Variovorax paradoxus: one gene and its partner. The protein of the gene in region 1 interacts with the protein of each later gene in a pairwise test. Links are inferred from orthologs where the notes say so. Each region holds a gene or a part of one and is shown on either strand. Other genes may lie near its edges.

Region 1 (5,232 bases):
CACAGCGCCTGGGCGTGCAGGGCCAGCGCGTGATGCCGGGCGACGAAGGCCAGCGCACGCTGCAGTTCTTTGCCGACCGCGTCGAGGGCAACCTGCTCGCGGCGCACCAGGAAATCCAGAAGCTCGCCTTGCTGCATCCGGCGGGCGAACTGAGCTGGGAGCAGGTCGAGGCCGCGGTCAACAACGTGGCGCGCTACGACGTGTTCAAGCTGTCGGAGGCCGTCCTGGCCGGCAATCCGCAGCGCGTGGCGCGCATGCTCGACGGGCTGCAGGCCGAGGGCGAGGCCGAGGTGCTGGTGCACTACACGATTGCCGAGGACATCCGTGCGCTCAAGCGCGTGAAGGACGCCATGGCCTCGGGCCGGCCGCTGCCCATGGCGCTGCGCGAAAACCGCATCTGGGGCCCGCGCGAGCGCGCCTTCGAGCGCGTGCTGCCAAGGCTCGACGACCGCATGCTGGCCCGGCTGCTGCGCGCCGCGCATGTGGTGGACGGCATCTGCAAGGGCCTCAAGCAGCCCGATTGGCCCGCCAGCGGCTGGCAGGCGCTGCAGCGTCTGGCCCTGATGCTGTGCCGCGCCTGCAGCAGCGGCCCAGCTCCCGCTCGCTGAGGGAGATGGGACAACACCCAAGGGATGCAAAGCCCGGGGTTGATCCAAATGCAGGAAAATGCCGACATGAACGCGTTCAACGTCAGCGAGCACATGCAGGCCCTTGGCCTGCAAGCCAAATCCGCCGCATTCCTCATGGCCCGTGCGGATGCAGCTACCAAAAACAGAGCATTGAAGGCCCTGGCCAAGCGCCTGCGCGAAGCCGGCCCCGGCCTTTCCGAGGCCAACCAGAAGGACCTGGAGCGCGCCACGGCCGCGGGCCTGTCGGCCCCGATGGTCGACCGACTCAAACTCACGCCCAAGGTCATCGAGACCGTGGCGCAGGGCTGCGAGCAGCTCGCGGGCATGGCGGACGTGATCGGCGAGATCATCGGCATGAAGCAGCAGCCCAGCGGCATTCGCGTGGGCCAGATGCGCGTGCCCATTGGCGTGTTCGGCATGATCTACGAGAGCCGCCCCAACGTGACCATCGAAGCCGCGAGCCTGGCCATCAAGAGCGGCAACGCGGCGATCTTGCGTGGCGGCTCGGAGGCCATCGAATCGAACAAGGCGCTGGCGCTGCTGGTGTCCGAGGCGCTGGCCGAGGCCGGCCTGCCGGTCGAGGCGGTGCAATTGGTGCAGACCACCGACCGCGAGGCCGTGGGCCAGCTCATCGCCATGCCCGAGTTCGTGGACGTGATCATTCCACGCGGCGGCAAGGGCCTGATCGAGCGCATCAGCCGCGATGCCAAGGTGCCGGTCATCAAGCACCTGGACGGCAACTGCCACGTCTACGTGGACGACACGGCAGAGTTTGAAATGGCGCTGCGCATCGTCGACAACGCCAAGACCCAGAAATACAGCCCCTGCAACGCGGCCGAGGGCCTGCTGGTGTCGGCGGCGGTGGCCGAAGACTTCCTGCCCCGCATTGGGGCCATCTTTGCGGCCAAGGGCGTGGAAATGCGCTGCGACCCGGTCGCGGCCCGCATCCTGCGCGCGGACGATGCCGTCGGTTCAAGCGGAAAAATCGTCGATGCGGTCGAGTCCGACTGGTCCGAGGAATACCTTGCCGCGGTGATCAGCATCAAGGTGGTCGAGGGCGTCGATGAGGCCATTGCGCACATCAACCGCTACTCGAGCCATCACACCGACGCCATCGTCACGCGCGACCACGTTCATGCGCAGCGTTTTCTGCGCGAGGTCGATTCGGCGAGCGTCATGGTCAATGCGAGCACACGCTTCGCAGACGGTTTCGAGTTTGGCCTGGGGGCCGAGATCGGCATCAGCACCGACAAATTCCATGCGCGCGGGCCGGTCGGCATCGAAGGGCTGACCTCGCTCAAGTATGTGGTGCTTGGGCAGGGCGAAGTCCGGAGTTGATGCACCGAAGGCGGGCGGATTGAACCAAGACTGCCATACGTAGTCTTGTCATTGGGGCGGCCACCCCCAAATCCTACAATTCCGCTCTACCTTCAAGTACAAAACCAACAAGGCCGCCGCATGGTTCCGCATCTCGTCACCGCCCTGACCGGCCCGATCAACGAACTGGAGCAGCGGGTACTCGACTCGACGCCCGCCATTGAGCGCTGGTTCCGGCTCGAATGGATGGAGCACACGCCGCCGTTCTACAGCGCCGTCGACATCCGCAACGCCGGCTTCAAGCTTGCGCCGGTCGACACCAATCTTTTCCCGGGCGGCTGGAACAATCTCACCAAGGAGATGCTGCCGCTGGCGGTGCAGGCCGCGCAGGCCGCCATCGAGAAGATCTGTCCGGAGGCGCGCAACCTGCTCGTCATTCCCGAGAACCACTCGAAGAACACCTTCTATCTCGCCAACATTGCGCAACTGGTGCGCATCTTCCACATGGCGGGACTCAACGTGCGGGTGGGGTCGATCGATCCGGCAATCAAGTCGCCCAAGAAAATCGAACTGCCCAACGGCGAAACCGTGTGCCTGGAGCCTGTGGTGCGCAGCAAGCGGCGCCTGGGGCTCAAGAACTTCGACCCCTGCACCATCCTGCTCAACAACGAGCTTTCGGCCGGCACGCCGGGCATCCTGGAAGACCTGCACGAGCAGTACCTGCTGCCGCCGCTGCACGCCGGCTGGTCGGTGCGGCGCAAGAGCAATCACCTGCACAGCTACGAAGAGCTTTCCAAGCGATTCGGCAAGCTGCTGGGCATCGACCCCTGGCTCATCAATCCCATCTATGCGCGCACTGAAGGCGTCGACTTTGCCGAAGGCCGCGGCATCGACGTGCTGACCAGCCATGTGGACGCGGTGCTGACCAAGGTGCGCCGCAAGTACAAGGAATATGGCATCAACGAGAAGCCCTTCGTGATCGTCAAGGGCCATACCGGCAGCGACGGCCCGGGCGTGATCACGGTGCACGACGCCAAAGAGGTCGAAGGCCTGGTCGGAAAGCCCCGCGCCGCAGCAAGCACCAAGGCCGCCGCGGCCAGGGAACTGCGCGGCCCCGGCGAAGTGATCGTCCAGGAAGGCGTGCTGACCAACGAGCGGGTGCACAACGGCGTGGCCGAACCGGTGGTCTACATGATGGACCGCTATGTAGTGGGCGGCTTCTACCGCGTGCACGCGGAGCGCGCCCCGGACGAGAACCTCAAGTCGCCGGGCGCGAGCTTCGTGCCGCTGGCTTTCTCCGAAAGCGCGCATCTGCCGCAGCCCGGCGCCAAGCCCGGCGCGAGCGCGCCCAACCGCTTCTACATGTATGGCGTGGTGGGCCGCCTGGCCATGGTGGCGGCCAGCTACGAGATGGAAGCCACCGATCCGGACGCCGAAATCTACGAATGATTTTGCCGAGCGGGTTGCGGCGGGTGCGGTCGGCGGCAAAATAGCGGCCCCACAGCAAAGGAAAGAAAAGGGCGGAGGGTGCGCGCAGCGGCTGGAAACTCCACCGCGGCAGCAGTCCGGTGCGCGTAACGCCTGGTTACGCGCTTGCAATTCGCTCTTTTTCCCATCGACTTCGTGTCACCTCCCAAATCTTCTTCCGCCGCCGCCTTGATCATCGGCACCATCGGTGTCGTCTATGGCGACATCGGCACCAGCGTGCTGTATGCAGTCAAGGAAGTGTTCGGCCACGGCCACCTGCCTTTCACTGTCGAGAACGTCTACGGCATCCTGTCGATGTTCTTCTGGACGCTCACCGTCATCGTGTCGATCAAGTACGTGGTGCTGGTGCTGCGGGCCGACAACGAAGGCGAGGGCGGCCTGGTTGCCATGCTGGCGCTGGCCTCGCGCGCGGTGGCCGACAAGCCCAGGCTGCGCAACGTGCTGCTGCTGGTGGGCATCTTCGGCACCTCGCTCTTCTATGGCGACGGCGTCATCACGCCCGCCATTTCGGTGCTTTCCGCGGTGGAGGGCCTCGAAGTGGTGTCGCCCCACTTCAAGCACTATGTGCTGCCGATCACGTTGGTGGTGCTGTTCTGCCTCTTCGTGGTGCAAAAGCGCGGTACCGCGGGCATCGGCAAGTTCTTCGGCCCGATCACGCTGGCGTGGTTCCTGGCCATTGCAGTGCTCGGCGTGTCGCAGATCGTTCACCACCCCGAAATCCTCAAGGCGCTGAACCCCTGGTTCGCGCTGAAGTTCATGTGGGACAACCCCGGCACCAGCTTCATTCTGCTGGGCGCCACCGTGCTGTGCGTGACCGGCGCCGAGGCGCTCTATGCCGACCTGGGCCACTTCGGCAAGCGGCCGATCCGCGTGGCATGGTTCACGGTCGTGATGCCGGCGCTCACGCTCAACTACTTCGGGCAGGGCGCATTGCTGCTCGAGAACCCCGATGCGGTGAAGAACCCGTTCTTCATGATGGCGCCTGAATGGGCGCTCATTCCGCTGGTGCTGCTGGCCACGGCGGCCACCGTCATCGCGTCGCAGGCGCTCATTACCGGCGCCTTCAGCGTCACGCGCCAGGTCATCCAGCTGGGCTACCTGCCGCGCCTGAACATCGAGCACACGAGCGTGCGCACGGCCGGGCAGATCTACATTCCGCTGGTCAACTGGGGCCTGTTCGTGGCCATCGTGCTGGCCGTGGTCATGTTCCGCTCGTCGAGCAGCCTGGCCGCCGCCTACGGCATTGCGGTCACCACCGACATGCTCATCACCACGGTGCTGACCTTCTTCGTGATCCGCTATGCGTGGAAGCTGCCGCTGGCGCTGTGCATCGCGTCCACGGCGGTCTTCTTCGTGGTCGACTTCCTGTTCTTCGCGTCCAACCTGCTCAAGCTGTTCGAAGGCGGCTGGTTCCCGCTGGTGATCGGCGGCTTCGTGTTCACCTTGATGATCACCTGGAAGGAAGGCCGCCGCCTCATGGGCGAGGTGCAGCGCGCCGATGCGATCGAGCTCAAGGCCTTTCTCGACTCCGTGTTCGAAAGCCCGCCCGCGCGCGTGGAAGGCACGGCGGTGTTTCTGACCGCCGAGCCCGGCGTGGTGCCCAATGCGCTGCTGCACAACCTGAAGCACAACAAGGTGCTGCACGAGCAGAACATGTTCGTCACCGTGCGCAACCACGAGGTGCCCTGGATCCCGATGGACAAGCGCATCGAGATCGAGGCGCTCGGCCACCATTGCTGGCAGATCATCGTGCACTACGGCTTCAAGAACGACGTCGACCTGCCGCGCGCTCTGGACC
Region 2 (5,583 bases), 2.3 Mb from region 1 along the record:
GACTCCGGGCCCGGCCATTGGCAGAGCCTGTGGCAGGAGCGCATTCCGGGCGCGGCACGGGTGGTGCAGGACGACTGGGCGTCGCCCAAGCGCGAGGCCTGGGTGTCCACGCTGGCCAGGCTGGTGCTCGAAAGCTCCGGCCCGGTGGTGATTGCTGCGCACAGCCTGGGCTGCATTGCCACGGCGCACCTGCCGGCCGAGGCGGCCACGCGCATCCAAGGAGCGCTGCTGGTGGCACCGGCCGACCCCGAGCGCCGGGCCGTGCTGTCCGACTTTGCGCCGGTGCCGTATGCGGCCCTGCCGTACCGCAGCATCGTGGTGGCGAGCAGCAACGACCCGTATTGCCCCATCCGCCTGGCCGGCGCATATTCCCGCGCCTGGGGCAGTGAGTTTGTCCGCATGCAGAATGCGGGGCATATCAACGTCGATTCGGGGCATGGAGACTGGCCGCTCGGCCTGGCCTTGCTCCAGTCGTTGACCGACGAGCCCGCCGCCTGGCCGGCGGGCCGTGAATTTTCAGAAAACTTGGCAACCACATGACTTCCAGACTCAAGACCTTCGCCGCCGTGCTCGCGTTGGCGTCCTCCGCACTTGCAGGCAGCAGCGCCTTTGCCCAGGGCACCACGCTGCTGAACGCCTCGTACGACGTGGCGCGCGAGTTCTACAAGGACTACAACGCGGCGTTCGTGGCCCACTACAAGAAGGCCACGGGCAAGGACGTGAAGATCGACCAGTCGCATGGCGGCTCCAGTGCGCAGGCGCGCGCCGTGGCCGACGGCCTCGATGCCGATGTGGTGACGATGAACACCTCCACCGACATCGACTTCCTGGCCAACACTGGCGTGGTCGCGAAAGACTGGAACAAGCAGTTCCCCGAAAACGCATCGCCGACCACCTCGACCATGCTGTTCCTGGTGCGCAACGGCAATCCCAAGGGCATCAAGGACTGGGAAGACCTGGTCAAGCCGGGCGTGCAGGTGGTCATCGTCAACCCCAAGACCGGCGGCAACGGGCGCTATGCCTACCTTGCGGCCTGGGGCTACGTGAAGAAGAAGGGCGGCACCGACGCCCAGGCGGCAGAGTTCGTGGGCAAGCTGTTCAAGAACGTGCCGGTGCTGGCGCGCGGCGGGCGCGATGCAACCACTGCATTCCTGCAGCGCAACATCGGCGACGCGTTGATCACCTTCGAGTCCGAAGTGGTGTCGATCGACCGCGAGTTCGGCACGGGCAAGGTCGATTCGGTCTACCCGTCGATCAGCATCGTGGCCGAGAACCCGGTGGCACTGGTCGAGCGCACGATCAAGAAGAAGGGTACCGGCGAGCTCGCCAAGGCCTACCTCGACTGGCTCTATTCCGAAGAGGCGCAGGAAATTGCGGCCAAGCATGCGCTGCGTCCGCGTTCGCAGGCCGTGCTCAAGAAGCACGCCGCCACGTTCAAGCCGCTGCAGTTGTTCACGGTGCAAGAGCTTTTTGGCAGCCTCGGCGATGCACAGAAGGTGCACTTCAACGACGGCGGCCAGTTCGACAAGCTCTACACCCCTGGCGCAAAGTAAATGAGCGGCGCTGTTTCTTCGGCGCTCCCGTCCGCGGGAGCGCCGCTTTCGCATGTGAACCGGGCAGGGGGCTCCAGGCGGGTGCTGCCGGGCTTTCACATTACGCTCGGCTTCTCGATTTTCTATCTCTGCCTGATCGTCCTGATCCCGCTGTCGGCGCTGGTCTTCAAGACCTTCACGCTGAGCTGGGAGCAGTTCTGGGTGGCCGTGACCGCGCCGCGCGTCATGGCCTCTTACCGGCTCACGTTCGGCGCATCACTGCTCGCGGCCATGGTGAACGCGGTGTTCGGCCTGCTGGTGGCCTGGGTGCTGGTGCGCTACAGGTTTCCGGGCAAGCGCATCGTCGATGCGCTGGTCGACCTGCCGTTTGCACTGCCCACGGCGGTGGCCGGCATCTCACTGACCGCGCTGCTCGCGGGCAACGGCTGGATCGGCCAGCTTCTCGAGCCGCACGGCATCAAACTGGCGTTCACGCCGGCTGGCATCGTGATTGCGTTGATCTTCATCGGGCTGCCGTTCGTGGTGCGCACCGTGCAGCCGGTGCTCGAAGACGCCGAAAAAGAGCTTGAAGAAGCTGCTACCTCGCTCGGCGCGACACGCCTTCAGACTTTCACGAAAGTGATCTTCCCGTCGATTGCGCCCGCGCTGTTCACGGGCTTTGCAATGGCTTTCGCGCGGGCCATCGGCGAATACGGCTCGGTGATTTTCATTGCCGGCAACATGCCGATGATTTCGGAAATCACGCCGCTCATCATCATCGGCAAGCTCGAGCAATACGACTTTGCCGGCGCAACCGCGGTCGCACTGGTGATGCTGGTGATTTCGTTCATCCTGCTGCTCGTCATCAACGGCTTGCAAGCCTGGCAGCGCCGCCGCGCAGGAGCTTGAGATGAGCGCCCCTTCAAAAATCATTCGCCGCGCGCAGGCCGGCACCACCGAATCGCCCTGGGTGCGCTGGCTGCTGATCGGCCTTGCGCTCGCGTTCATGTTCCTGTTCCTGGTGCTGCCCCTGGCAGCCGTGGCAACGGAGGCCCTGCGCAAGGGCGTGGGCGCCTATGTCGAGGCGCTGAAAGAGCCCGATGCCTGGAGCGCGATTCGCCTCACGCTCATCACGGCCGCCATTTCGGTGCCGCTGAACCTGGTGTTCGGCGTTGCCGCGGCATGGGCCATTGCCAAGTTCGAATTCCGCGGCAAGGCCTTTCTGACCACGCTGGTCGACCTGCCGTTTGCGGTGTCGCCGGTGGTGGCGGGCCTGATCTACGTGCTGGTGTTCGGCGCGCAGGGCTGGCTGGGTCCGTGGCTTGCGGAGCACGACATCAAGATCATCTTCGCCGTGCCAGGCATCGTGCTTGCAACGGTGTTCGTGACCTTTCCGTTCATTGCGCGCGAGCTCGTGCCGCTGATGCAGGCACAGGGCACCGACGAAGAGCAGGCCGCCATCGTGCTGGGCGCGACCGGCTGGCAGACCTTCTGGCGTGTGACCTTGCCCAACATCAAGTGGGGCCTGCTGTATGGCGTGATTCTTTGCAACGCTCGCGCCATGGGCGAGTTTGGCGCGGTGTCGGTGGTGTCTGGCCACATCCGCGGACAGACCAACACGATGCCGCTGCATGTGGAAGTGCTTTACAACGAGTACCAGTCGGTGGCGGCGTTTGCCGTGGCCTCGCTGCTGGCCATCCTGGCGCTGGTCACGCTGGTGATCAAGTCGGTCATCGAATGGCGCCACGAACGCGAGATGAAGGCCATTGCCGAGCTGCCGCCGGAACGTCCGCCCGAGCCCGCGGCGGCCTGAGAGAGAAAGAACAAGATCATGAGCATCGAAATCCGCAACATCAGCAAGCAGTTCGGCGATTTCCGCGCGTTGAACAACGTCAACCTTGACGTCGAATCGGGCGAACTCGTCGCACTGCTCGGCCCCTCGGGCTGCGGCAAGACCACGCTGCTGCGCATCATCGCGGGACTGGAAACGGCCGACACCGGCAGCATTCTGTTTTCGGGCGAAGACACCACCGACGTGCATGTGCGCGAGCGGCAGGTGGGCTTCGTGTTTCAGCACTACGCGCTGTTCCGCCACATGACCGTGTTCGAGAACGTGGCCTTTGGCCTGCGCGTGAAGCCGCGCAAGGAGCGCCCGAGCGACGCCCAGATCAAGCAGAAGGTGACCGACCTGCTCAAGCTGGTGCAGCTCGACTGGCTGGCCGACCGCTACCCTTCGCAGCTCTCGGGCGGCCAGCGGCAGCGCATTGCGCTGGCCCGGGCACTCGCCGTCGAACCCAAGGTGCTGCTGCTCGACGAACCCTTCGGCGCGCTCGATGCCAAGGTGCGCAAGGAGCTGCGCCGCTGGCTGCGCCGGCTGCACGACGAGCTGCACGTCACCTCGATCTTCGTCACCCACGACCAGGAAGAAGCCCTCGAAGTGGCCGACCGTGTGGTGGTCATCAACAAGGGCCGGCTCGAGCAGGTCGGCTCGCCGCAAGAAGTGTGGGACCAGCCCGCAAGCCCGTTCGTCTATGGCTTTCTGGGCGACGTGAACCTGTTCCATGGCCGGGCCGACAACGGCGCGGTGCAACTCGACGGCATGCGCCTAGACTCGCCCGAGCACAGCGGCGCGCGCGACGCCAAGGCCATGGCCTACGTGCGCCCGCATGACCTCACCGTGGAGCGCTACACCGCCGGGGCCACCGGCATCGTGGCTACGTTGTCGCGTGCCATCGTGGTCGGCCCGATCGCGCGGCTGGAACTTGAGCCCACAGCAACGAATCCAGATAATCCGGGCTCCGGAACCATCATCGAAGCGCAAATCCCTGCGCAACAGTTCCGTGAACTGGGCTTGAACGAGGGCGACACGGTAGTCGCCACGCCGCGCAAGGCCCGGGTGTTCGTAGAAGAAGATTGGGTTTCCCCTTGATCGATTGGTACTTCGGCGCGCCGCGCCGTGCGTATGGGCTGATTTGCCTGGCCTGTGTTCTCATGCTGGCCTTCGGGCTCTATCTGCAGCACGTGGTGGGCCTGGAGCCGTGCCCGATGTGCATCGTGCAGCGGTATGCCCTGGTTCTGGTGGCGCTCTTCACCGGGCTGGCCGCCGTTTTTCGCAGCCGCGGCCTTCAGGTGACGGGCGGGGTGCTGGCACTGGTGTCGGCCATTGGTGGCGCCTACACGGCCGCCGCTCAGAGTTGGCTGCAGTGGTATCCGCCCGAGGTCGTCTCGTGCGGTCGCGACCTGTACGGAATGATCGAGACCTTTCCGCTCAAGCGGGCGCTGCCGATGATCTTCCGCGGCGGCGGCGATTGCTCGAAGATCGACTGGTCGCTGTTCGGCCTGACGCTGGCGAACTGGTCGTTCGTCGCCTTCTTCGTTCTTGCGGTGTTGCTGCTTGTGCTGATTTTCCGCAAGCGCCCGGCCGCGCGCTGAACCAGCCGCTTAGAGCGGCAGGGTGTCGAAGGCCGCGTAGGCGGTGGCAAGCCAAGACTTCACGCGCTGGCGCTCCAGCAGACCCAGCGCGTGCGGCCCTTCGCGGTCGTTCACCGCCTTCCAGAAGCTGGTGTTCTGCGCATCGATCTTGCGCATGCTCGCCTCGTGCAGGCGTGGCAGCGTGATCACGCGGGCGCCGTTCGCGGTGGCTTTGGAGAGCGATTGCGACGCGAGCAGCATGCCGAAGTCGCTGCCGCGGCCGTAGTTCTGCACCACGATGTAGTTGGGCCGGTTGCCGAAGGTGTCGATCAGCGTGCCGAGCAGGTCGGTGGAGTCCTTGCCGTCGTCCAGCACATGCCAGAAGTTGACGGCCACGCCCAGGTCGACGAACACGTCGAACAGATCCGACTCCTTGATCCAGCGCGACAGCGGCGCGAGTGTCTGGGCCGCGAGGTCGACGATGACGCTTTGCTGCGGATTGGTTTCGAAACCGTTCACCACGGTGTCGAGCCCCTCGAAGCTGTCGACCACGATGGGCGACGCAAAGCCCTCGTAGAAGCGGGTGAACGAGCTGTGCGAGCGGTCGGTGTCAAAGCCCGTGAACGGCCGGCTGTGGTCG

Evidence for each region. Proteins that work in one complex are often made in the same cells at the same time.
Region 2: the proteins of GOQ09_RS02345 (region 1) and GOQ09_RS12875 interact in binary tests that used the Escherichia coli proteins (3 or more experiments, as listed by UniProt). The link is inferred for Variovorax paradoxus from one-to-one orthologs.

Annotation. Positions count from the first base shown.
Region 1 is NZ_CP046622.1:501,893-507,124, forward strand. What follows is about bases 1-2,820. They hold GOQ09_RS02345 (glutamate-5-semialdehyde dehydrogenase), read left to right. Parts: upstream 1-674; coding sequence 675-1,967; downstream 1,968-2,820. Other genes in these bases: holA (DNA polymerase III subunit delta), read left to right, coding at 1-608; gshA (glutamate--cysteine ligase), read left to right, coding at 2,088-2,820. Also shown: more of gshA, read left to right, coding at 2,821-3,395; GOQ09_RS02355 (potassium transporter Kup), read left to right, coding at 3,570-5,232. UniProt on the Escherichia coli protein: Catalyzes the NADPH-dependent reduction of L-glutamate 5-phosphate into L-glutamate 5-semialdehyde and phosphate. The product spontaneously undergoes cyclization to form 1-pyrroline-5-carboxylate.
Region 2 is NZ_CP046622.1:2,774,783-2,780,365, forward strand. Bases 2,465-5,412 are described here. They hold GOQ09_RS12875 (sulfate/molybdate ABC transporter ATP-binding protein), read left to right. Parts: upstream 2,465-3,363; coding sequence 3,364-4,461; downstream 4,462-5,412. Other genes in these bases: cysW (sulfate ABC transporter permease subunit CysW), read left to right, coding at 2,465-3,345; GOQ09_RS12880 (disulfide bond formation protein B), read left to right, coding at 4,458-4,964; GOQ09_RS12885 (mobilization protein), read right to left, coding at 4,974-5,412. In the rest of the region: GOQ09_RS12855 (RBBP9/YdeN family alpha/beta hydrolase), read left to right, coding at 1-540; GOQ09_RS12860 (sulfate ABC transporter substrate-binding protein), read left to right, coding at 537-1,553; sulfate ABC transporter permease subunit CysT, read left to right, coding at 1,554-2,441; more of cysW, read left to right, coding at 2,443-2,464; more of GOQ09_RS12885, read right to left, coding at 5,413-5,583. UniProt on the Escherichia coli protein: Part of the ABC transporter complex CysAWTP involved in sulfate/thiosulfate import. Responsible for energy coupling to the transport system.